4 regions of the Sphingobacterium sp. GW821-FHT03E03 genome follow, and region 1 is predicted to be linked to each of the others. Evidence: riboswitches for the same ligand, from Rfam matches in the RefSeq annotation. Region 1 holds a riboswitch; each other region holds the start of a gene.
What was found. Region 1 has a riboswitch for S-adenosylmethionine ahead of metE (5-methyltetrahydropteroyltriglutamate--homocysteine S-methyltransferase). Riboswitches for the same ligand answer to the same signal wherever they lie in the genome.
Positions count from the first base shown of each region.

Region 2: another riboswitch for S-adenosylmethionine. It lies ahead of AC07UV_RS06690 (O-acetylhomoserine aminocarboxypropyltransferase/cysteine synthase family protein); the one in region 1 lies ahead of metE (5-methyltetrahydropteroyltriglutamate--homocysteine S-methyltransferase).
Region 3: another riboswitch for S-adenosylmethionine. It lies ahead of AC07UV_RS17130 (methylenetetrahydrofolate reductase); the one in region 1 lies ahead of metE (5-methyltetrahydropteroyltriglutamate--homocysteine S-methyltransferase).
Region 4: another riboswitch for S-adenosylmethionine. It lies ahead of AC07UV_RS10520 (5-oxoprolinase); the one in region 1 lies ahead of metE (5-methyltetrahydropteroyltriglutamate--homocysteine S-methyltransferase).

Region 1 covers NZ_JBWKUH010000003.1:137,396-143,151, forward strand. The annotation lists gene AC07UV_RS05635 (ATP-binding protein) at 1-1,529, shown strand, start outside; gene AC07UV_RS05640 (response regulator transcription factor) at 1,584-2,273, shown strand; SAM riboswitch class I at 2,426-2,529, shown strand; gene metE (5-methyltetrahydropteroyltriglutamate--homocysteine S-methyltransferase) at 2,606-4,918, shown strand; gene AC07UV_RS05650 (hypothetical protein) at 5,012-5,518, opposite strand.
Region 2 covers NZ_JBWKUH010000004.1:50,055-55,810, reverse strand. The annotation lists gene AC07UV_RS06695 (FUSC family protein) at 1-1,428, shown strand, start outside; SAM riboswitch class I at 1,632-1,744, shown strand; gene AC07UV_RS06690 (O-acetylhomoserine aminocarboxypropyltransferase/cysteine synthase family protein) at 2,003-3,313, shown strand; gene AC07UV_RS06685 (homoserine O-acetyltransferase family protein) at 3,341-4,384, shown strand; gene AC07UV_RS06680 (homoserine dehydrogenase) at 4,424-5,605, shown strand.
Region 3 covers NZ_JBWKUH010000016.1:47,712-53,467, reverse strand. The annotation lists gene AC07UV_RS17135 (DUF2723 domain-containing protein) at 1-2,833, opposite strand, end outside; gene AC07UV_RS17130 (methylenetetrahydrofolate reductase) at 3,134-4,090, opposite strand; SAM riboswitch class I at 4,162-4,264, opposite strand; gene AC07UV_RS17125 (hypothetical protein) at 4,367-5,218, opposite strand; gene rimM (ribosome maturation factor RimM) at 5,489-5,756, opposite strand, start outside.
Region 4 covers NZ_JBWKUH010000007.1:19,275-25,030, reverse strand. The annotation lists gene AC07UV_RS10530 (TolC family protein) at 1-789, opposite strand, end outside; gene AC07UV_RS10525 (DUF3050 domain-containing protein) at 1,162-1,926, opposite strand; SAM-I-IV-variant riboswitch at 2,137-2,230, shown strand; gene AC07UV_RS10520 (5-oxoprolinase) at 2,299-2,565, shown strand; gene AC07UV_RS10515 (glycoside hydrolase family 95 protein) at 2,726-5,077, opposite strand; gene AC07UV_RS10510 (sialate O-acetylesterase) at 5,084-5,756, opposite strand, start outside.

The DNA.
Region 1 (5,756 bases):
TGGACCATATATATCAAAAATATAAATTAGAAGAAGATAGATTAAAAGCAACCTATCCAAATATTATTAATATTGAAAACTGGTTTTACGAAACCTATGTCAAACGAACACAATACCAAGATCTCGTTGAAATTAATATCGTTAAAACCCCAACAAGTGGACTATATTACCAAGAAGATATTCTTGTTTCCGCAACAAAAACGATTCCACGTGTAGAAGGGAAAGACGATAGTACTCGGTTTCTAGTTGTTCATATCGATGATTTCAAAAGGTTGCTTGCAAAAAGTATCATCGCTCTTCCCCCAAGGTCTAACCCAAAGCTGTCGAAACGAATTTTTGAGTTAGAAACCAAATTAAATAAACTGTCGAAAAAAAATGCAGGCTACGGTTTCAATGTTTACGATTCTGTTGCCATGCTTGGTGGTAAAAAAGCTGATTACATCGAAGATGTCGCTATCGGAATGGAATTGGCGAAAAGACCACTTAAGGATCGGTTGAACATTATTATTGTCCAAGAACTCCTAAAGGAAGAATTGATCCATCGTGACATCAAGGCACCGTTTAATATCGAGATATGGAGCACCAGCAATATTTTGCTAAATAATATTCTCAATGAGGCCGAACTAAACAATCCCATAAATACCACAAAGTATTCTACAGCTCTTTTTAAAGGCGATGTTGGCGCTGCGCCGGGCAAGCTGACCATATACTTCCCCAACAAAAAAGCAATCATAGCAGACAACATGAGCTACTTGCTACTTCCTATGCTCACCCTTTTGTTTCTATTGGTCGGATGTTTTGCTTATACTCTCATCATTATCTTTAGACAAAAGAAGGTATCTGAGATGAAAACTGACTTCATTAATAACATGACCCATGAGTTTAAAACTCCTGTGGCCACGATTATGATCGCCAGTGAATCACTCAAGGATCCGGACATCAATGCGGACCACAAACGTGTACAGAAATTGGCCAATATCATTTACGATGAGAATGTTCGCCTCGGAAATCATATTGAGCGGGTATTAGACTTAGCAAAACTGGAGAAAGAAACATTAAAACTTGATCGTGAAGATGTCCATATCAATGACCTTGTAGCCGCTGTCACAGACAGTATGCAGCTCCGGATGCAGAATATCGGCGGAAAATTCAGTATCGATCTCGCCGCGACAAAAGATATTGTTGTCGGAGATGAGCTGCATTTCTCCAATGTATTTTACAATCTAATGGACAATGCAATTAAGTACAGTAAAGGAGATCTACATGTAAATATCGGTTCTAAAAATATTGGCGATAACATTGTTATCACCATCGCAGACAACGGAATCGGCATGAGTAGGGATCACCTTCAAAAGATATTCGATCAATTTTATCGTATCCCCACCGGAAATGTCCACAACGTTAAAGGTTTTGGTCTGGGCTTAAGTTATGTTCAGGATATTTTGAGAAGACTCAATGGAAGAATCACCGTAAAAAGTGAGAAAGATAAGGGCACAACCTTTGAAGTAATTTTGCCCGTAAAAAAATAACACGTTCCTTTTTTGTATATTCAGGGAACATTAGTGAAAATTAATAGATTCATTATGCAAAAGATATTATTAGCAGAGGATGATCCCAATTTGGGGGATCTTTTAAAGGACTATCTCGAATTAAAGGGAAAATTTGACGTTACGCTCTGTATTGATGGAGACGAAGCCGTTTCCCAGTTCAAAAAAAATGATTATGATTTATGCATTTTCGATGTCATGATGCCTAAAAAAGACGGTTTTACCGTGGGCCGTGAGATCAGAAAAACAAATAGTACCGTACCGATTATCTTCGCCACTGCAAAAGGCATGATGGAGGACAAGACAGAAGCGTTTGAATTGGGTGGAGATGATTATATCACAAAACCTTTCCGTGTTGAGGAGTTACTTCTTCGGATTAATGCTTTATTGAAACGAAGTGTCAGAGATAAAGAGGATGAAGTAGTTGCAGATAAGTTTGAAATTGGAGATTACTTTTTCGACTATACAAGTCAGCAGATTTCTTACAAAGGTCAGATGCAAAAACTATCGACAAAAGAGGCTGAATTACTTCGCCTACTTTGTTTAAAAAAGAATGATGTTTTGACTAGGGAAGAAGCTTTATTAAAAATATGGCATGACGACAATTACTTCACAGGTAGAAGTATGGACGTATTCCTGAGCAAACTTCGTAAATACCTAAGAGAAGACAGCAAGGTTGAAATCGTCAATGTCCACGGAAAAGGTTACAAACTCCTGGTGAGTTAAAGGCATAGAGGGTGAGATACCAATGCGTGATTTCACCCTCCTTTCCAATGAAAAGAAAGAAATAAAACATTTCTATCCTTAGTAGAATATAAAAAATAGATGCACTTTTATAAAAAATTTGCATATCAAAAAGAAATGTTCTAACTTAGCATCGCTTATAGAGAAAGGCAGAGGGAATAGACCCGATGAAGCCTTAGCAACCTGTCCCTTGACAAGGTGCTAAATTCTACCCTACTTGATATGGGAATGATAAGCCGAAGTCACCAAATTCTAGTGTGTCCTTCTCTCTCTAGCAAGAAATATAGTTGAAAAGAAATATTAAAAACATTATTATGTTATTGACTAACAATTTAGGTTACCCTCGTGTGGGCGCGTTCCGCGAATTGAAAAAAGCCAATGAGGCCTATTGGGCTAAAAAATCTTCTGTTGAGGAATTATTGGACACAGCAAAAAAAATTCGTGAAGGCAATTGGAAAACACAAAAAGATGCTGGAATAGATTTGATCCCTTCCAACGACTTCTCTTTTTACGATCAAGTATTGGATTTAACCCTTACTGTTGGTGCAATTCCTGCTCGTTACCATTCTTTGTTGAATAAAGTAGACAACAACTACAGCTTAGACTTATATTTTGCAATGGCGCGCGGTTTCCAACAAAAGGGAATTGATGTGACTGCAATGGAAATGACCAAGTGGTTGGATACCAACTACCACTATATGGTTCCTGAATTCACAAAAGATCAAGAGTTCAAATTGACTTCTGAGAAATTCTTAAATGAATACAACGAAGCAAAATCATTGGGTATTGAGACAAAACCTGTTTTATTAGGCCCAATCACTTACCTTTTGATCGGTAAAGAAAAAGAAGCTGGTTTCGACCGTATCGACCTATTGGACAAATTAGTTCCTGTATATGAGCAAATCTTGTCTAAATTGGCGGAAGCTGGAGCACAATATGTTCAGATCGACGAGCCTTTCTTGGCTTTAGATTTAGATGCAAAAGTAAAAGCATTATACCAACCTACGTTTGAGAAATTGGCTGCTGCTGCCAAAAACATCAAATTGATCGCGACAACTTACTTCGAAGCTTTAAAAGACAACGAAGATATCGCGGTTAACTTACCTATCCATGCATTACACTTGGATTTAGTACGTGGAGAAAACCAATTGGATACAGTTTTAGCTAAAGTTCCAGCTTCATTGACATTATCATTAGGTATTGTTGAAGGCCGTAACATCTGGAAAAACGATTACGAAAAATCATTGGTTAAAATCAAACAAGCAGTTGATGCATTAGGCAAAGACCGCGTTTGGATTGCTCCTTCTTCCTCTTTATTGCACGTTCCTTTTGACTTAGATAATGAGCATAATGAGCAATCATTACCTGCTGAAGTTAAAAACTGGTTAGCATTCGCAAAACAAAAATTAGCAGAGGTAAAAGATCTAGCTATTTTAGCAGAAGGTGAAGTTGATGCAGAAACAACAAAACGTTTCGAAGCCAACAAAACTGCTGCAGAAAGCCGCCGTACTTCTCCGTTGATCCACAAACCGGAAGTTAAAACACGGACAAGCAACATTACTGATGATGATGCAAAACGTACATCAGTTTTTGCTGACCGTAAAGCGGCACAACAATCGAAATTCAACTTACCAGCATTCCCTACGACAACAATCGGTTCTTTCCCACAAACAAAAGATGTGCGTAAATGGAGAGCTGATCTGAAAAAGGGATCGATCACACAAGAAGAATACGATAAAGCGATTGCTGAAGAAACAGAAAATACAATCCGCCTTCAAGAGCAATTGGATATTGACGTATTGGTTCACGGTGAGTTCGAACGTAATGATATGGTTGAATACTTCGGTGAGCAATTAGCTGGATATGCATTTACACAAAACGGTTGGGTACAATCCTATGGTTCACGTTGTGTAAAACCTCCAATTATTTATGGAGATGTATACCGTCCAGAAGATATGACTGTACGTTGGTCTTCATACGCTCAATCATTGACAAACCGTCCGGTTAAAGGGATGTTGACTGGTCCTGTAACAATCTTACAATGGTCTTTCGTACGTAACGATCAACCACGATCAACCACAACTTACCAAATCGCATTGGCGATCTTAGACGAAGTACAAGCTTTGGAAAAAGCAGGTATCAAAATCATTCAGATCGATGAGCCAGCGATCCGCGAGGGATTACCATTGCGCAAAGCAGATCAAAAAGATTACTTAAACTGGGCTGTACGTGCATTCCGTGTATCTTCATCTAATGTAGAGGATGATACGCAGATCCACACACACATGTGTTACTCTGAGTTCAACAATGTAATCGAAGATATCGCAGCAATGGATGCAGACGTAATTACAATTGAGACTTCCCGTTCACAAATGAAATTATTGAATGCTTTTGCTGGTGATTTCAAATACCCGAACGATATCGGTCCCGGTGTATACGATATCCACTCACCACGCGTACCAAGCAAAGATGAGATGGTAGACCTATTGCGCAAAGCAAAAGCGGTAGTTCCTTCGGAACAACTTTGGGTTAACCCTGACTGTGGTTTGAAAACTCGTGCTTGGCCTGAAACTAAAGCTGCTTTAGAATCTATGGTTGAAGCTGCGAAAATCTTAAGAGCAGAATAATTCTTAAACTATATTGATAAAAGCCCAAGATGAAATTTCATCTTGGGCTTTTTTTTTTTGAATACTTTATCCGGCATCAAGCGTCTTCGTCTGTTATTTACTTCTCTTTTTACCCGTCTTATTCATTTCCAATTTTCCTTGAATCCGATCCTCAATAGACTTTATGATCGTGGACAGATCGCTGTTCAGATTATCCAACTTGGCCATTTTGAGGATTTTTAAAGCCTTCTTGTATTTTTTTAATTTCTCAAGTAGCAGCACCTTCTTGATCCAGATTACAGCCAGAGACATCCCCGGCAATGTCAACGCATATTTGATGGTTTTCTTGGCGGCTTCATAATCTTCCATGTCTATCAAGGTCTGTATAAAATAAGGATACACCTCCAAAGCATGCACATTATGGCTTAAAGCTTCCTGAAAATATTTCTTTGCCTGTTCATAATCAAACAGCTGCTCCGCATAGACCCGTCCCATTAGACACAATGCCATGGTATTGGATTCATCATATGACAAGGCATAGGATAAGGATTCTAGGGTATCCTCCAGATAATATGGATAATTATCCAAGGCCTGGAGAACATATTTATTCACTGAATTCATCGTTTTTTTTAAACATTACATGAGTATTAAGCTTCTTGGCGCTACCTCTAGCCACACAGAAGCTATTTCCTTTTATCGGTCAGATCATCTCAAATGATCTCTTGGCATACAGACACACAATCCGATGTCATATACAAGCGCCAAAATTGGTCCGGAAAAGAAGATTAGGAGAGTGCGGTATTCCGGAGAATATGCCCAAGACTCTTCTTTGAGGACGAAGCTGGGTTTTTTAGTATAG
Region 2 (5,756 bases), on a different contig from region 1:
AGCATTCCACTGGACATTACCTACAGTCGCGTGGGCAAAATTCACGGTCAGATCAGTGAGCAGCAGGAACAGATCCGTTCATTGTTGTTCCGCGAGAAAAAAATTATTGGTCATCAATGGCCCAAAAGTAATTATTGGCTTAGTCAGGTTTATGGCCTGATTGATCTACATGAACTCATCATCGCCCTCGATCATGACTATGATGCAATCCGCAAGAATCTTGCAGATACGGGTAGCCTTCCTGTGATCCGTCGTGCAATAAAATTGTTGGCCTTAGAAATTGATAGCTTCTCACAGCCACATATAAGATTCCGATATGCACAGCAATTGTATTACAATACAATTAAACTGAATGAGCTCTTGACCGAGCTTAAAAACATTCAGCAACAACAAGCTGGTCCAGCCGGCCCTATCCTAAGGTCGATTATCACCAATATGGAGTCTATTCTTGAGGTACTCCGTCGGATTCAGGTTGCTTTTTATCAGAATCAGGAAATTCAGGACAAAATAGATACAGCGGAATATCAACAATTTATCAATCGCCCCCTAGGCAGTCTGAGTGAAATCAAAAATAAACTTCACCTTAAAAATCCGTTATTTCGTTTTGCGCTACGTATGGCCCTACTTTTTGGTGTTGGCGCATTGATCGGCATTCTGTTCCTAGACTTCAAATATACGTATTGGATTTTGCTGACCATCGCTATCGTAGCGAGACCGGCATTTTCGATGACCAAAACACGCAACATCGAACGGATTGTAGGTACATTTTCAGGTATTTTGATCGGCATCTTCTGTCTAGCATTCTTCCAAAGTCTCCCCTTATTACTGAGCCTATCGGCAATCGGTCTTTTTGGCTTCTTTCTATTCAACCGATCCAATTATATGGTCAGTGTTATTTTTATTACATTGGGCGTTGTCATTGCGCTAAACCTATTTGAAGGCAATATCGATCTTATTTTGGGCAGTCGTATGGCTTTTACATTGATAGGTGCATTTCTGACCATCGCAGGATACTTCTTGATTCCAGTACGCCAAAGCTCAAGCTTGGTCCATTTAGCAAAGGAGGTTGCAAGCTACAACCAACATTACTTCCAGATTATCAACCAACGGCTATCAGACAATCTACAGAGCTCCTTTGACATCCGGTTAGCACGTAAAAAGGCGCAAACAGCGATGGCACTATTTTCAGACTCCATCAACCAAATGAAGAAAGAACCTGAGCACAAATGGATAGATTGGTCCCATATCCACCATTTTCAAGCACTCTCCTATCGCGTCAATTCGCATCTAGTCGGACTTTCCATTTCCATCAGTAAAAAGAATCCGGAAGTCCTGCACAAAGACATCTATGTCAGAATAGATGAGTTAAAATCGTTATTGACAGATTTGGATCAAATAGCGGAACATATCTCACCTAGTAAAAAATAAGGTGAAATTCCGTCCTTAAAAAGTAAATAACCACGTGATTTTCAACTCAGCCTATATTTCTGTAGGTTATTGGGAACATGTATTTACAAAATAGTTTTAATTAAAAAATTGTTTTTCTTTTGCATTAATAGAAAAGAAGTTTATATTTGCAGTGTCTTCAGATGAAGATTTCTAATCAACACCTTCCTTAATCAGCAGGTCTTGATTTATAAAGAAGTGGCGAGAGACTGGCTCTATGACCCACTGGCAACCTTCAATTTGGTTGAAAAGGTGCCAAATCCTGTCCAAAGCAATATCGTTTTGGAGCATATAAATGAAATAAGACAATGATTATTACATTACACAAAACCATCAACAATTTAGGTTCATTTCAGACGAACCAACTAATAGGTAAAGGAGCAACACATAGCATTGCCATGTCTATGCGAATGCGCATGCATATGCACCTCCCAACTTGTTAAGCATCATTCTCCTTTTTCCCGGATAACGATATTAATAGACCTTTTCAGCAGGTGTGTATGCTTCCTTTTTTTCCTTGTTAACATTTTTTTGAACCCTTAAAATCTGATATATTATGTCTTCCAACAAAAATCTAAAATTCGAAACGCTACAAGTTCACGCTGGCCAAGTGGCAGATCCAACCACTGGATCCAGAGCGGTACCTATATACCAAACATCTTCATTTGTATTTGAGAATGCTGAACATGGAGCCAATCTATTTGCGCTGAAACAATTTGGCAATATCTATACACGGATAATGAATCCTACGACGGATGTTTTTGAACAACGTATTGCAGCGTTGGAAGGTGGGGTTGCGGCTTTAGCTGTTGCTTCGGGTCAAGCGGCACAATTTATCGCCTTAAACAATATTCTTGAAAAGGGAGATAACTTTGTGGCAGGTTCTAATTTATACGGTGGTACATTTAACCAGTTTAAAGTTGCTTTCAAACGCTTGGGTATCGAAGCTCGTTTTGCGACCGATGCCGAAGCAGACAAAATTGAAGCTCTTATTGACGATAAAACAAAAGCTATCTATGTGGAGACCATCGGAAATCCTAGTTTCAACATTCCTGACTTTGAAAAAATTGCTGCTGTTGCTAAAAAATATGATTTACCTTTAATTGTTGATAATACGTTTGGTGCCGGAGGTTATCTGTTCAAACCATTGGAATATGGTGCACATGTCGTCGTTGAATCTGCAACAAAATGGATCGGCGGTCATGGCACAAGTATCGGTGGTGTCATCGTTGATGGCGGGAATTACAATTGGGGCAATGGAAAATACCCACAATTTTCCGAACCATCCGAGGGCTATCACGGCTTGGTATTCTCTGAAGTATTCGGTGAAAAAGGGCCTTTTGGCAATATTCAATTTGCTATCCGCGCCCGTGTTGAAGGTCTACGTGATTTTGGTCCGGCACTTTCTCCATTCAATTCATTCTTATTGTTACAAGGACTTGAAACACTGTCATTGCGCGTCCAACGCCATGTGGACAACACCTTAGAGGTTGCCAAATGGCTTGAAGCCCATCCACAGGTAGAGAAGGTAAATTATCCAGGATTAAAAAGTTCACCGAGTTTTGCCAATGCGCAAAAATATCTTAAAAACGGTTATGGTGCTGTCCTTTCCTTCCAGTTGAAGGGTGATGCTGCTCAAAAAGCTAATGCTTTTATCGACAGCCTAGAGCTCATCAGCCATTTGGCCAATGTAGGCGACACAAAATCATTGATCATCCATCCTGCTGCAACAACACACCAACAGTTAAGTGATGAAGATCAGGCAAATGCGGGTGTATTTCCGGGGTTATTGCGCCTTTCTGTAGGGATCGAACATATTGATGATATCAAAGCCGATCTACAACAAGCATTCGATAAGATCAAATAATCAGGTACATCCATTAATTTAAACGTAATGAGCAGGCATATTTATCAACATCCCGAGCCCTTTGTATTTGAAAACGGGAAGGAACTTGTCGATTTACAGATTAGCTACGAGGTATTTGGTGAACTCAATGCTGATCGCAGCAACGTAATCTGGGTCTGTCATGCCCTGACGGCAAATGCGAATGTATTGGACTGGTGGCCGGGCCTATTTGGTGCTAACGATCTATTTAATCCGAATGATTACTACATCGTATGTGCCAATGTAATAGGATCCGCCTACGGTAGTAGCAATCCCCTATCCATCAACCCGGCAACAGGTCAGCCTTATTACCTATCCTTTCCGGAGTTTACGGTAAAAGATCTGGTCAATGCACATCAATTGCTCGCAGCTCATTTGGATATCAATAAACTTGAGGTTCTAATTGGCGGCTCGCTAGGTGGCCAACAGGCCCTAGAATGGGCCGCTTCCAACAGGATCGCAATCAATCAACTCATTGTTGTCGGCACCAATGCGGTACATTCCCCCTGGGGAATCGCTTTTAATGAAAGCCAACGTTTAGCAATTACAGCAGACCGGACCTTCTATGCCAACCATCCCGATGGTGGTAAAAAAGGGCTTAAAGTTGCTCGCTCGATTGCGCTGTTATCCTATCGCAATTATATCACCTATGACCATACACAACGGGATGAGGATGACAGTATAGTGAATGAGTATAAAGCTGCCTCTTATCAAAATTATCAAGGCGAAAAACTTGTCAAACGCTATAATGCATATAGTTATTTCTACCTGACAAAGGCCATGGACAGTCACAATTTAGCCCGAGGAAGGACTTCTTTGGAGGCAGCATTGTCCGGGATCAGCTGTCCGACATTGGTATTAGCTGTCAATACCGATGTATTGTTCCCGCCAGCCGAACAGCGATTTATAGCGCAGCATATTCCAAATGCAACTTATCAGGAGATCGAATCAAGCTATGGCCATGATGGATTTTTGATAGAGACAAAAAAACTGACTGCTATTATCCATAATTTTTTAAAGAATAAGAAAGCGTATATCAACGAATTAGTCTAAGAGAAGTAAACAATTATATAAGAGAATTTAAGAAGAGATATGAGTAATAAATTAACGATAGGGATGTTTGGGTTTGGCGTGGTAGGCCAAGGTCTCTACGACATTATCAAAACCAAAAATCTGAATCTGGAAATCAAGAAATTTGTCATCAAAAATGCGGACAAAAAACGTACGTTACCAGCGGATCTGTTTTCAACAGATGCTGAGGCAATCCTGGCGGATCCAGAAATCAACACTGTTGTCGAACTGATCGATGATGCCGAAGCTGCATACAAACTGACTGTACGCGCATTGAAATCAGGCAAAAATGTGGTATCTGCAAATAAAAAGATGATTGCCAGTCACCTCGAAGAGTTGGTAGATATTCAACATGAATATGGTACCAGCCTACTTTATGAAGGCGCTGTCTGTGGAAGTATTCCTATTATCCGTAACTTGGAAGAATACTATGATAACGAGCTTTTGCATTCGGTCAGCGGTATATTCAACGGATCTTCCAACTACATTCTTTCGAAAGTCTTTAATGAAAACCAACAGTATGCAGATGCGCTAAAAAAAGCGCAGGAACTGGGTTTTGCTGAAACAGATCCTACTCTTGATGTTGGCGGATATGACCCTAAATTTAAAGTCTGTATCGTCGCTTCACATGCTTATGGTATCTATGTCAAACCAAATGATGTCTTCAACATCGGTATTGACAAATTGGGTCAACAGGATATTCGCTTTGCAAAGGAAAAGAACTTAAAAATCAAGTTGATCCCTACAGCCAAAGAGATCGACGGTAATAAGGTCGTGCTTTATGTACTTCCTCGTTTGGTAGGTAAAGAAAGCATGTTATACAATGTAGAAAATGAAAATAACGGTGTATTGGTCAAAGCTGCCTTTGCGGATGAGCAATTCTTCTATGGCAAAGGTGCGGGCGGTCACCCTACTGGCTCGGCAGTATTGTCGGATATTGCCGCATTACGCTACGGTTACCGTTATGAATATAAAAAGCATTTAGAATCCAGTGCCTTAAACTATAGCCAAGATTATCTGCTCAAGGTCTATTTAAGATACACTGACGATCAACTGATTGAAAAATTAAATTTCAGTGAGATCACAGAAAGATATTACGCAGCAGATTTCAAATATGTTATTGGCTATATTAATCTTCAACAAATTGCAGCTCACAAGGCGGATTTGGACCAAGAGGGCAATTTCATTGCTGAGATCGCGTAGGCAATCAACAAACCAACCTACCATTAAGGGGTGTTCCAAAGAATTTGGACACCCCTATTTTTTTGGAACACATTCCCGGCAGTCTCTTTTTTAATTATTCGATCCCGGGCAAGTTAGCTTTTACTTTTTGGGTACCTACTGCTATTAATTA
Region 3 (5,756 bases), on a different contig from region 1:
CATAGTCCAAATTTCGATCGACTACGTTTCCAGCTAGATGTCCCTGTCCGGAACGATATAGGCTATCAATGATATCTACATAATTAATCGCATCCGACATCGCATATACACGATCAGGCAATTGGTCGTATGCTTTCTTGGCCACTTCACCAGCTTGTTTAACCTGTCCCTTTTCCAACAGCAACCGTGCTGTCTTTCCAAAAATATCCCGCGCATACATACTCGAGAAGCGAAAGGAATCCGTATCTAAATATTTTGCATTCTTGGTATTTCCCCAATTATATTTATGCATGATATTATTATATAAGGCTTCCACGTTAACCAAAGCTGACATCTCGCCAGCAGTCGCCTGCTTTTCATTGGTCACAGCAACTGGCATTAACCTTGAAGCGAATCCCTCGTTGACAAGGTATTTGTCCAACCCCAACTTAATATCACTGGGGAGCATATTCGAAAAATAGATTGGTCGATCCCAATGATTATTTTCAAGGAGGGACAACAAGGTCAGATCCGATCGGGATAAGTGGTCAGCTGGGATTTCCCATTCCATTGTTGAAACGACCGCATCGTGAAAATAAGCTGGCACGGCATTCTTTTTCAAGATTTCGGCTTTGTTAATAGCCAATTTAACCTTCTTAGTCGGAAAATAATTCTCCAGATTTCCCGAATTCAGCTGTACTTTATAATCTGGATCATCGGAAGTGACAAACTGCAATAACTGCTGAATATCCACGGCTTCATCCAACTGTCTATCCACAAAAGGGATATAATCGCGGATACCCTTTTTTGTCTTTTCGGCTGGGATCGCAATCGGAAGTCCTGCTGCTTTATACGTTGCTTTCTTGGCCTGTTGCATATACCAATCTCCAGTTAAGTAACTTAGCACAACAATTCGTACATCGGGACGAACTCCTTCCACTTCCTGCAGATACCATAATGGAAAAGTATCGTGATCGCCATAGGTAAACAAGATTGAATTTGGTGCACAGGTTTCAAGATAATTACGGGCCACATCCCGAGCCAAGGATTTCTCGGAACGATTATGATCATCCCAATTTTGATGTGCCAGAATAATTGGTCCACTCAACAGCGCAAAAGATAATCCCGTAGCCATGGCATAGCGGTTATTGAGAAAACGTTTTAAAAAGCGCATCAGTGCAATTGTACCCAGTCCGATCCAGATCGCAAAAGCATAGAAAGATCCTGCATAAGCATAATCACGTTCACGGGGTTGCAGTGGTGTCTGATTGAGATATACAACAATCGCTACACCCGTAAAAACAAACAGCAAAGTCAACACCAAAGTGTAGGGTTTATTGTTTTTATACAACCAGATCGCTCCAGCTATCCCCAATAACAAAGGCAAGAAAAAGTATGTATTTCGGCTGGGATCATGTTGCTGTGACTCCGAAAGATCATGTTGCCCACCAAGGCGCCAATTATCTAGCGTTTTCACTCCTGAGAGCCAATTGCCCTCCGTGTAGGATCCATAGCCTTGCTTGTCATTCTGCCGGCCAACAAAATTCCATAAGAAGTAACGGGCATACATTTCTCCCAATTGAAAATTAAAGAAAAACTCAAAGTTATCGGAGAACTGTGGTCTTTCGCCCTCTTTCAACTTGAGATAACTTCTATAGTAGGCTTGATGATTTGCATCCTGGCTATAGATACGTGGAAAAAATGTTTCGCGATCAAATGTATACTTATCAACCTGTGTAAATGCCGTATAATTGGATTCATCTTTCCGATAACTGGTCTTGCTTTGGACATCCACAGCCCTTGAATCATAATATGGACCTTTGACCAGAGGCTCTCGCGTATACTGCTCCCGCCCTAAGTAACCCAAAAACGAAAAGACATTATCAGGCGCATTGTTATTTAAGGATGGATTTGCCTTTCCACGGATCAGCACCATGGTATAAGAACTATAACCAAACAGAATAAAGCAAAATACCAATAAAGCTGTATTTAACGTATACATGCGTTTTCTATGGGAATAAAAAAGACCATATACAATTGAGCCAGCGAAAAGTAGACATAACAAAAGAATTCCTGTACCAAATCCCAGTCCAAAAGAATTCACAAACACTAGATCTATTTTGGAAGCAAAACCGATCAGCCACTGAATAACGCCCCAAAGGATTGCTGCAAGAACCAATATCCCTAATAAAAATGCCTTTATAATACCTTTAAAATTAATTTCTGAAGTCCTTTTAAAATACACCACCATGGCTATGGCCGGAATAGCCAAAAGATTTAACAGGTGGACTCCGATCGAAAGCCCCATGACGAAAGCGATAAAAATCAGCCAGCGGTCACTTCCATTCTGATCCGCACGCACTTCCCATTTAAAAATCGCCCAGAAAACCACGGCTGTACAAAGTGAAGACATCGCATACACTTCGGATTCTACGGCCGAATACCAGAAGGTATCACTGAAACTAAAGGCCATAGCCCCCACTGCACCCGCTCCAAAGATCTGTAAATAGTAAGAAAAAGCAGATTGCTGTGGCTTCTTTACAATCTTCCGAGCAATCGCTGTGATTGTCCAAAATAAAAATGTCACCGTCAGACCGCTACAGACTGCCGAACCAATATTCATCCAGTAGGCGACCTGCCCTGTATTACCGAAAGCCAGATTGGAAAAAACATTCTGAATAAGTAAAAATAGCGGAGCGCCAGGTTGATGTGCCACCTCAAGTTTATACGCACAGGCGATAAATTCACCACAATCCCACCAGCTCACGGTCTTTTCGACAGTAACAATGTAGACAAAAGTAGCAATGAGGCCACAGGCCAAACCAAATCGTGAGTTTAATTTATTATACATCATAAGGACAATTGGTGTATATCTTATTTTTTTAGTGCTTTAAATTAAATAGTTATCTCGATTTAAAAATGTTAATTAACACTATTTAACACTACCGTCTAACTAAAAATATTTTTTGAAAGAGGCCACTTCTATAGTGAAAAGAGAAATGCTGATTTTGAAAGCAGGGGTAATGGCATACTTCATCCCATAAGCTACATAGGCCATGGAGTAAATGCGATTCATTTCACAAGTCCAAAACGGTATATCCGCTATAGGTTCAATAAAAAAGCGAGGGAAAATCCCTCGCTTCTCTTATATTTTTTAGGCTAACTTCTCGACAATCTTTTTCGTTGGCCCAGGATTACTCATGGTATAAAAGTGCAATACTGGCGCACCAAATTTAATCAGTTCCTGACATTGCTGCACAAGCCATTCTTCGCCTACTTGCCTTACATCAGCATTAGTTTTACATGCTGCAACTGCATCACTCAATTCCTCAGGAATATCCAGGTGGAAAATTCTTGGCAAAGTAACCAATTGTTTTTTGGTCGTCAATGGTTTTAGGCCTGGAATGATAGGCACATGGATTCCATTGTCACGGCATTTGGTCACGAATTCCTTATACTTCTCCACGTTAAAGAACATTTGAGTTACAATAAACTCAGCACCCATATCCACTTTTTGCTTCAGATATTTAAAATCAGTATTGAAATTAGGGGATTCAAAGTGTTTCTCAGGGTATCCTGCGACACCAATACAAAAATCGGTTTTTTCAGATGTGATAATATCTTCGTGGAGGTACTTCCCTTTATTCATATCCGTTACCTGTTCCAATAGATCCGTTGCAAAAGCGTGTCCGCCTTCACTTGGAATAAAATCAGCATCTCCTTTACGTGCATCACCTCGTAATACCAATACGTTATCGATACCCAAGAAATTTAAGTCGATCAGAGCATTTTCAGTTTCCTCTTTGGTAAAGCCACCACATATCAGATGGGGTACTGCGTCCACTTTATACTTATTCATGATCGCAGCGCATATCGCCACTGTTCCTGGTCGCTTGCGATAAGATACACGTTCCAACAGCCCACTTGCATGTTCCTTATAGATATAATCTTCCCGATGATAGGTTACATCAATAAAGGGAGGTTTAAATTCCATCAGTTCATCCATTGTTTTAAAAATACTTTGGATGCCCTGTCCCTTTGCAGGAGGTAATAGCTCAAAAGAAAACAATGTTTTTCCTTTAGCATTCTGGATATGGTCGATAATCTTCATTAAAAAACTGTTTTAAGTTTGGGTTGGCTTACATCGAAACGCACAAGTCGAGGATATGTCTATCTGCATGTAACTTATCTTTCCCACATGGAGCAGGGTAGAATTTAGCACCTTGAACAATACAGGTTGCTAAGGCTTCACTGGGTCTAGTCCCTCGGCCTTTCTCTATAAGCGTTGCTAATATCGTCTTAAAAAACCAAACAACAAAAATATTTTTTCGAAAAGCTATAAATTATAGCAACAAAGCTGTCGTTTTCCCAGATTTTACCATGCAAATTATTTCAAAGTTGAAAGAGAATTACGTAGATTCTTTAAATAGAATGTGATTAGCAACAGACCTGAGACACTATATTTCTCCTTCTCTCCGTACTTAAATCCATCCATTAAATATTTATAGGCAACCAATGCATTCTCCTCGTTGTAAAATAGCTCTTTCCATGAAACAGGAACGTCTTCCCATTGTTTCAGTACAATGCCATTTTGCGCATAAGTAATTGGAGATTCAATCCCATCTATCTTATAATCACTATGGACGCCAGAATTTGAGATGTGCTGAAAGTATGCAATAGAATAATCTAAAAAGTTTAATGCCCGGGCCTTTACCTCTTGATCATTTTCAGCACTTGTCGGAATATTACGCCAAAGATTGACTACACTATCAAATTTACTAGGCTGCTCGCGAATGGGTGTTTTGTCCAATTCAAAATTGAGAAACAACCGTTCCGTATTTGGCAAATGGGCTGAATTGAATTGGGAGAAATCACCTTTCAATTGTACGAAATTCTTTTTTACTTGAATTATATCCAAAGAGAGGGTTCCCTTTTTATCATCCACCAATTCAATTTTATCCCCTTCAAATCGATATTTGCCATAGATTAAGATATCACCTATCGCGAGGACAAATTGTCCTTTATCCTGAAGGGAGAGAAAGGAACGATGATGAAGTGGATGATCACAATATGTATCAGGTTCAATATTTAGTGGATCCTTAGCTTTGGCCTCTAGGTAGCCGTCATTGGTATAACCACAGATAACTTGATAATTTCCGATCGGAAATTCTTTTTTCTTCCCAAAGAAAGCGCAAGAGGATAAGAATATCGTTGAAATAATTAGCAGTAATAGTTTCAAGACAGATCGTTTATAATGGTCAATATATTGATTATTCAGTACCAATTTAAACAAAATCCATCAGAGTAAGAGATCCCTGACTGTCCCAAGACAAAAATTTTGTCAGATGAAGCAAAATACGATTTAAAACCTCAACTTAATGAATCGAAAAAGGTCTAAATTCCTTTACGAACTTAGACCTTTTTCGATTCAAATTTATAGGAATCAAGACGGACCCTCCAAAGTAAATTCCGATTTGTAATCAAGGATTAATTTACAAGACGTCCACTTTTATTCTTTATAAAGATCAACTAACCCTTCAGGCAATTCCACTTCAATAATCTCTTCTTCTCCATCTATGCCAACGATTAAGTCGTCGGATAGTGGGAACATCAATTCTTTACCGTCCATATCAACTGTCGCGACGAATTGTTGTGGAAATTCCTGTACATCTGTAATTTTCCCCAGTTCACCATGAGTTTCATCAATCACCAAAAAGCCGATCAAATCCGTATATCTAAAATCATCGGGATCCCGTTCTGGCATTTTATCATTGGGT
Region 4 (5,756 bases), on a different contig from region 1:
CATCGTGGCACACATCGGGATAATTTCTTGTCGTATATCTGCGATCAGCTGCAATTTTTGGTTGATGATCTTGATATCATTAGCGATCTGTACCAGCAGCAGTTCACGCTTGGACAATTCGAGGGAAATCCTTAAGACATCACTATGCAGCACAACACCGGCTGTATAACGGTGTTCGATCTCTTTCAATTGTGTCCGCTGATCTTTGATATCCTGCTCGATCAGCAATTTGTTGCGATAGGCTAAATCCAGATCCAGAAACAAGTTACAGATCTCCAGCTTAATCTGCGCCGTGGAACTTTTCCAATCAATGTTGGCCAGTTCCATTTCGAGCTTTTTTGATTCGATTTTCATAAGATCCCGATGGCCGTTGTAAAGGTTCAGGTAGAAATCGAGTCCGGTATCATATAGGTAATGGATAACATCGTGTTGTGATGGTTTGGCAAATATACCTTGATCGTAGACCGGCATATTGCTCGCATAACTGGCAGAAGCCCTGACACCGATTTTCGGCAGCAATTCCATCCGTTGCTGCCGCAGGGCTATTCCTTTTTCCTGTAATTGCAAATGCGACTGTTCGATATACTTACTGTTTTGCAACGACTTACTGATCAGATCAGCAAGTGAGGTGCGTAGCGAGTCCTGGGCCTGCGTTTCTAAAACCGAGCATACAAGTACCAAAACGGTACCTATAGCTTTTGTCCAATGCGACGAAAAAAAGTTCAATGTCTTTCTGTTATTTTTTTGCGTTGCAAACTTAGACACTAATTGAAAAATGAATTTCTTCACAAACGCCAATATGTTATGTAAAAAAGACATTTTTCAATCAATTTTCCACAAAAGGACAAAATCTGCCAAAACCAGGACCAAGCTGTCCTTGGTGTCAACCTCTTCTAGTGGCAATTCTCCGCATGCTAATTGGCTAAAAAACAGCACAACAGCACTAAGTTCGTATGCAGATAAAAGATCTAGCAGAAAATTCTTCGAAATAATTTAGTGGGGGAATTTTTGTTAGCACAGCCTCTTCTCCGGATAATACCATTTCTGGGGAAATGGAGGTTAAAAACTGTATGAAATCACTATGCAACAAATACATATTCACATTTATTACAGAATAAAAATGAACGCGGGACAGGAGCTCAATAAAAAATAGAAGATTCCTTATAGGGAATCTTCTATTGCGTTCCAGAGTTCAATGCGCTTTTGAAGCGCCTCTTTACTGACTATTTTCATTTCTTCCCACTTCTCATCATCCTCTTTGGCCAAATCGCTGATCATCTGCATTGCCAAAGGGCCATGCTCATCACCGTCCAAATCAATATGACGTTGGAAATAGTAGATAAAATTATCTAAGCTCGATTCAGGGAAGTTGGTTTTCAGCTCCTGCAAAATGGAGGTAAACATACCCGGGATAAGATCCTCACGACCAAATGTAAAGGCAGCAGCAATTTTATGTACCTCCCCTTCTTCGATCAATTCAAAAGTAAAATTCAGAAAATCCTTGATCCTTTTATCCAAGGTTGTCAATGCAATGGCATCAAAAATACTTTTGGATTTCTTGGCGCTCACGATAAACTTGTTAACCAGGTGCAGGTCTGCCCCCATTTCACTCATTGCGTCCAGATACATTTCAAAATGGCTCAAACGGCGACCATCGATATATTCGTCGGATTCTTCCGCTAATACAATTTCGTTAATCAGATAGCGTGTCGAAGGGTGCTCACTTGCAAACCAAGGTAAAGTTGTGCAGGTCAATTTAATCTGCAAAGCTTTTAATAAAGACATAAAATCCCATACAGCGTACGCATGCCCTTCAGTAAAAGAACGTAGATTCTTGATCGTTTTGATTTTAGGATACAAGGAGTGTTGCAATAATACCTCGCGTTCGGCAGCAATGTATTCGTTAATTTCCGCAATTCTATTCATGCCGCAAAAGTATTGTCTTATCTCTGTTTTTTAAAGTATTTTCGACGAGATTACAGTAACATGATAAATTATCGGTCAAGCTATCCACTTCATAACCAAACCACAGCCAAAAAACCAAACTCACTTTTGCCGGCCTTAGTCTTCTTATCCACGCCCAATTACCAAAAAAACAAAAATATTTTTAATATTAAAAAATAATCTACTATATTTGTAGAGTATTCAGAATTGCATGATGCAATACCAACCGAGTGTAGACACCGCGGTGGTAAATTAATACGGGTTTCGACCAAAATAAACGTTATACAACGGTTATTTTTCCCCAACAAGATCTGGATACAGTTTATGGTTTAATCCTTTAAATTTTTAAATTGTATGGCTACAACAACAAATCTTTACCAACACTTACTGGAAAAATTCAGCTACTATTCCACAGACGAACTAATACAGCTCAATAACGATACAATCTTGGGACAGGGTTGGGGCTCGGCCAAAGCGACCTTTCGGACAGCGCTGCTCAGTACTTTCTCCAAAAGAGGACTGGATCTATCCAACATCATTTCCAAGGAAGACGGTTTTACCTCAGTGAAGCATGTCCCTGTACGTTTGGAACACAATGTATTGATTCCATTGCAATCTTAAGACAGCAGTCATAGCACTTTCAGCGCAGAAGTACCGACTACCGTCTTGTCTTCTCTGTTTTTCATATTTACATGTAATTGTGTATAACACATGTGTATGCAATGAGATTTTTAAGACAAAAGGATCCCCGGCCTGCAAAAATTGCAGACTAGGGACCCTTTTATTTTTCTTTTGTATGATAGGCGACCCAGTTATGATCTATACATACCTGAAGTTGATGTGATTTGGGTGAATAAATCTGATAGTTCAGTATCTTACCATCTTTCCATTCCATGTCTATGGTATGATTTCCTTTGATGCGCATTCCCCTGACCTGACCTTCTTTTTTCCAGGCTTCAGGGGTCGCCGGTAGAAGATACACCGTATCCTGATGGGACTGCACCAGCATCTCGGCAATACCAGCTGCTCCACCAAAATTACCATCGATCTGAAATGGGGGGCCTGCTGTTAACAAATTGGCATAAACACCGCCCCCAGCACCATAATTAATATGTGTATCGACACGTGGTGTCATCAGCTGCCGAAATAATTTATAGGCCCGTTCGCCCTCATGCAATCTGGTCCAAAACAAGAGTTTATGGGAAATGGCCCAGCTCGGCCCATCATCTCCCCGTACATCTAGGCTTTTTTTAGCGGCTAGCTGCCAGTCTGGATGTTCATCATAACGGATCAAATAGCCTGGATACAAACCATACAAATGCGAGATATGCCGATGCTGCGGATCAACTTCTTCATAATCTTCGATCCATTCCATGATACGGCCATCTTTGGCTAGCTGCACTGCCGGTGCTAAGCGTTTCAATTGCGCTGAAACCTTCGTTAAAAAAGGATCCGATTGTTTGCCCAATAATCCCGCTGCATGAATGATATTTCCAAATAATTCACGTACGATCTGATTATCTATCGTTGGTCCCATCGTGACGTTTGCCTGGTGGCCATTAGGAAGCTTAAAGGAATTTTCGGGAGATACCGATGGCGAAGTCAACAGCCAACCTTTACCGGGGTATTCAGTCAAGGCGCTGGCGTAAAACTGTGCTGCCCCATAGAGAATCGGGTATATGCGTCGTAGATAATCTATATCTTCGGTATAGAGGTAATGTTCCCAAAGGTTATTGCAGAGCCAGCCCGAGCCCGCATTGGCAATTCCCCAGGAAGCAGACTCTCCGGGTTCGGTATAGCCCCATACATTGGTGATCACATGGGCTACCCAGCCCGGTGCATTATAGTATGCTTTCGCGGTCTTCGCCCCCGGGGCCATAAGGCCTTCCACAAGCCCCACCAAGGGTTCATTGAGCTCGCCCAAATTGGCCGCCCCGAGGTGCCAATGGTTCATTTGCACATTGATATCCAGGTGGTAGTCCCCATTCCAGGGTGTCTGAATCTGATTTGCCCATAGCCCTTGTAAATTCGGCGGCAGCAGACCTAAACGCGTACTGCTAATACTAAGGTAGCGACCATACTGATAAAATAAGGCTGCCAGCCCCGGATCCTGATCCGGTTCTTTACCAAAGGCCACCAAACGCTCATCGGTCGGTAAGTCATCTTTCGACTGCCCCAATCGAAGCGACAAACGGTTGAACATGGCCAAATAGTTTCGCAGATGTTCGGCATACTGCTGGCTATAGGATTTTTTTAAAGCCTTTGTTAAAGTTTCGGTTGTTGTACGCTCAAAATCCTTGCCTTTAAAATCGGTATCTGTCGCCACATAAATCAGCACTTCGTCAGCCTGTTGAATAACAATAGATTGTCCTTTTACAAGCTGTTTCCCGCCTTTTATCTGCGCGCGGACACGTGTTTTAAACTGCATTCCTTTACCGTCCACACCATTATCCAATTGTCCCATCAAAATGAGCTCGCCATCTTTGGTCGTAGCAGTCGCCCTTTCGGGACGGTCAATCTTGATTTCCAGGCTTAGCTGGCCTTTTTTGCTACTCTGTAGACGAATAATACCCACATCGTCTGCAAAGCTTGTCCAATATTCCCGGTCATATTTTACGCCTTTGAGCTCATAGCTCGTTTTCACCAGGGCCTTTTCAATATCCAGCTCGCGGCGATAGTTTTGTACCGCAGCAATATCTGTTTTTCCATCAAATGCAAGCGTCAAATTGCCAAGAACTTGATAACAGCCCCATTGCTTACCACCCGATCCCGGGCCTTTGCAGATAAAATGTTGGTCAATCAATCCCTGAGCGAGGTCATTTTTCCCGTTTTTGATCAGGTTTCGAATGCTATCCAAGTACCTACTGGCTTCATAATTATTGGCATCCTGAGGGCTTCCCGACCATAGTGTAATATCGTTGAGTACAACATGTTCATTTATTAAGCCACCGTCGGGCATCATACCGATCTTTCCATTACCTAGAGGCAAGGTCTCCTCCCATTGCTTTGCCGGTTGCCGATACCAGAGTTTGCTCCCTTGCTCCTGCCCAAATAAGTTGCCCGAAAAAAAGAATAGCAGCATAGCACAAAGTATCCTATCTATTCCACGACCTATTTTTGGATATCTATTCATATCACCTTAGTTTTTTGTCCAGTCATCTGTCCGGAAAGGAGATCCGGCCATCCCAGCATCATTATACAAAATCAGGTCCGGGTTATCGGCCCAGCCGTAACGCACTGCCACCGGCGACAGCACTTCTTTAGCGAATACGATCAGCCTATTTCCCACCTGTTTGACCTCAGCGGGGTAAAAGACCTGATCTGCACCAGCAATGGTAAAACTACCTTTCAGTTTATCCCCATCTTTCAGCACCAGTTTTTTGCCCATAGGGTTAAAGCTGAGCTGCATCTCTGTCCCCTTTGTGATCCAATGTTCAAGGACAGGACCCGAATAAGGGATCTTCTTTCCATAAAGCTGCGCTGTTGCAATCCAGCCAAGCCTTCTACCGACATCCTGTTTATTTTTTGGATGAATATCCACTGCATCACCGATATCAGCAATAACAGCCATACCTGTGTAAGGCAGTTTGAGCGTTTGGCGCTGCGCCTCTCGTAATCTCGCCCATGAAGAAGATTGCGGTGCCGACTTCTTCTCCTTATAATTTGCCAATTGCACAAAATAAAAAGGCATCTTTTCGTTGTTCCACTGCTGGCGCCAGTCCTGAATCAGTGCTGGCAGCAGTTGCTCGTAAGGTGCATCTTTTGAATCTGCATTACTTTCTCCCTGATACCAAATGGCTCCTTTTATTTTA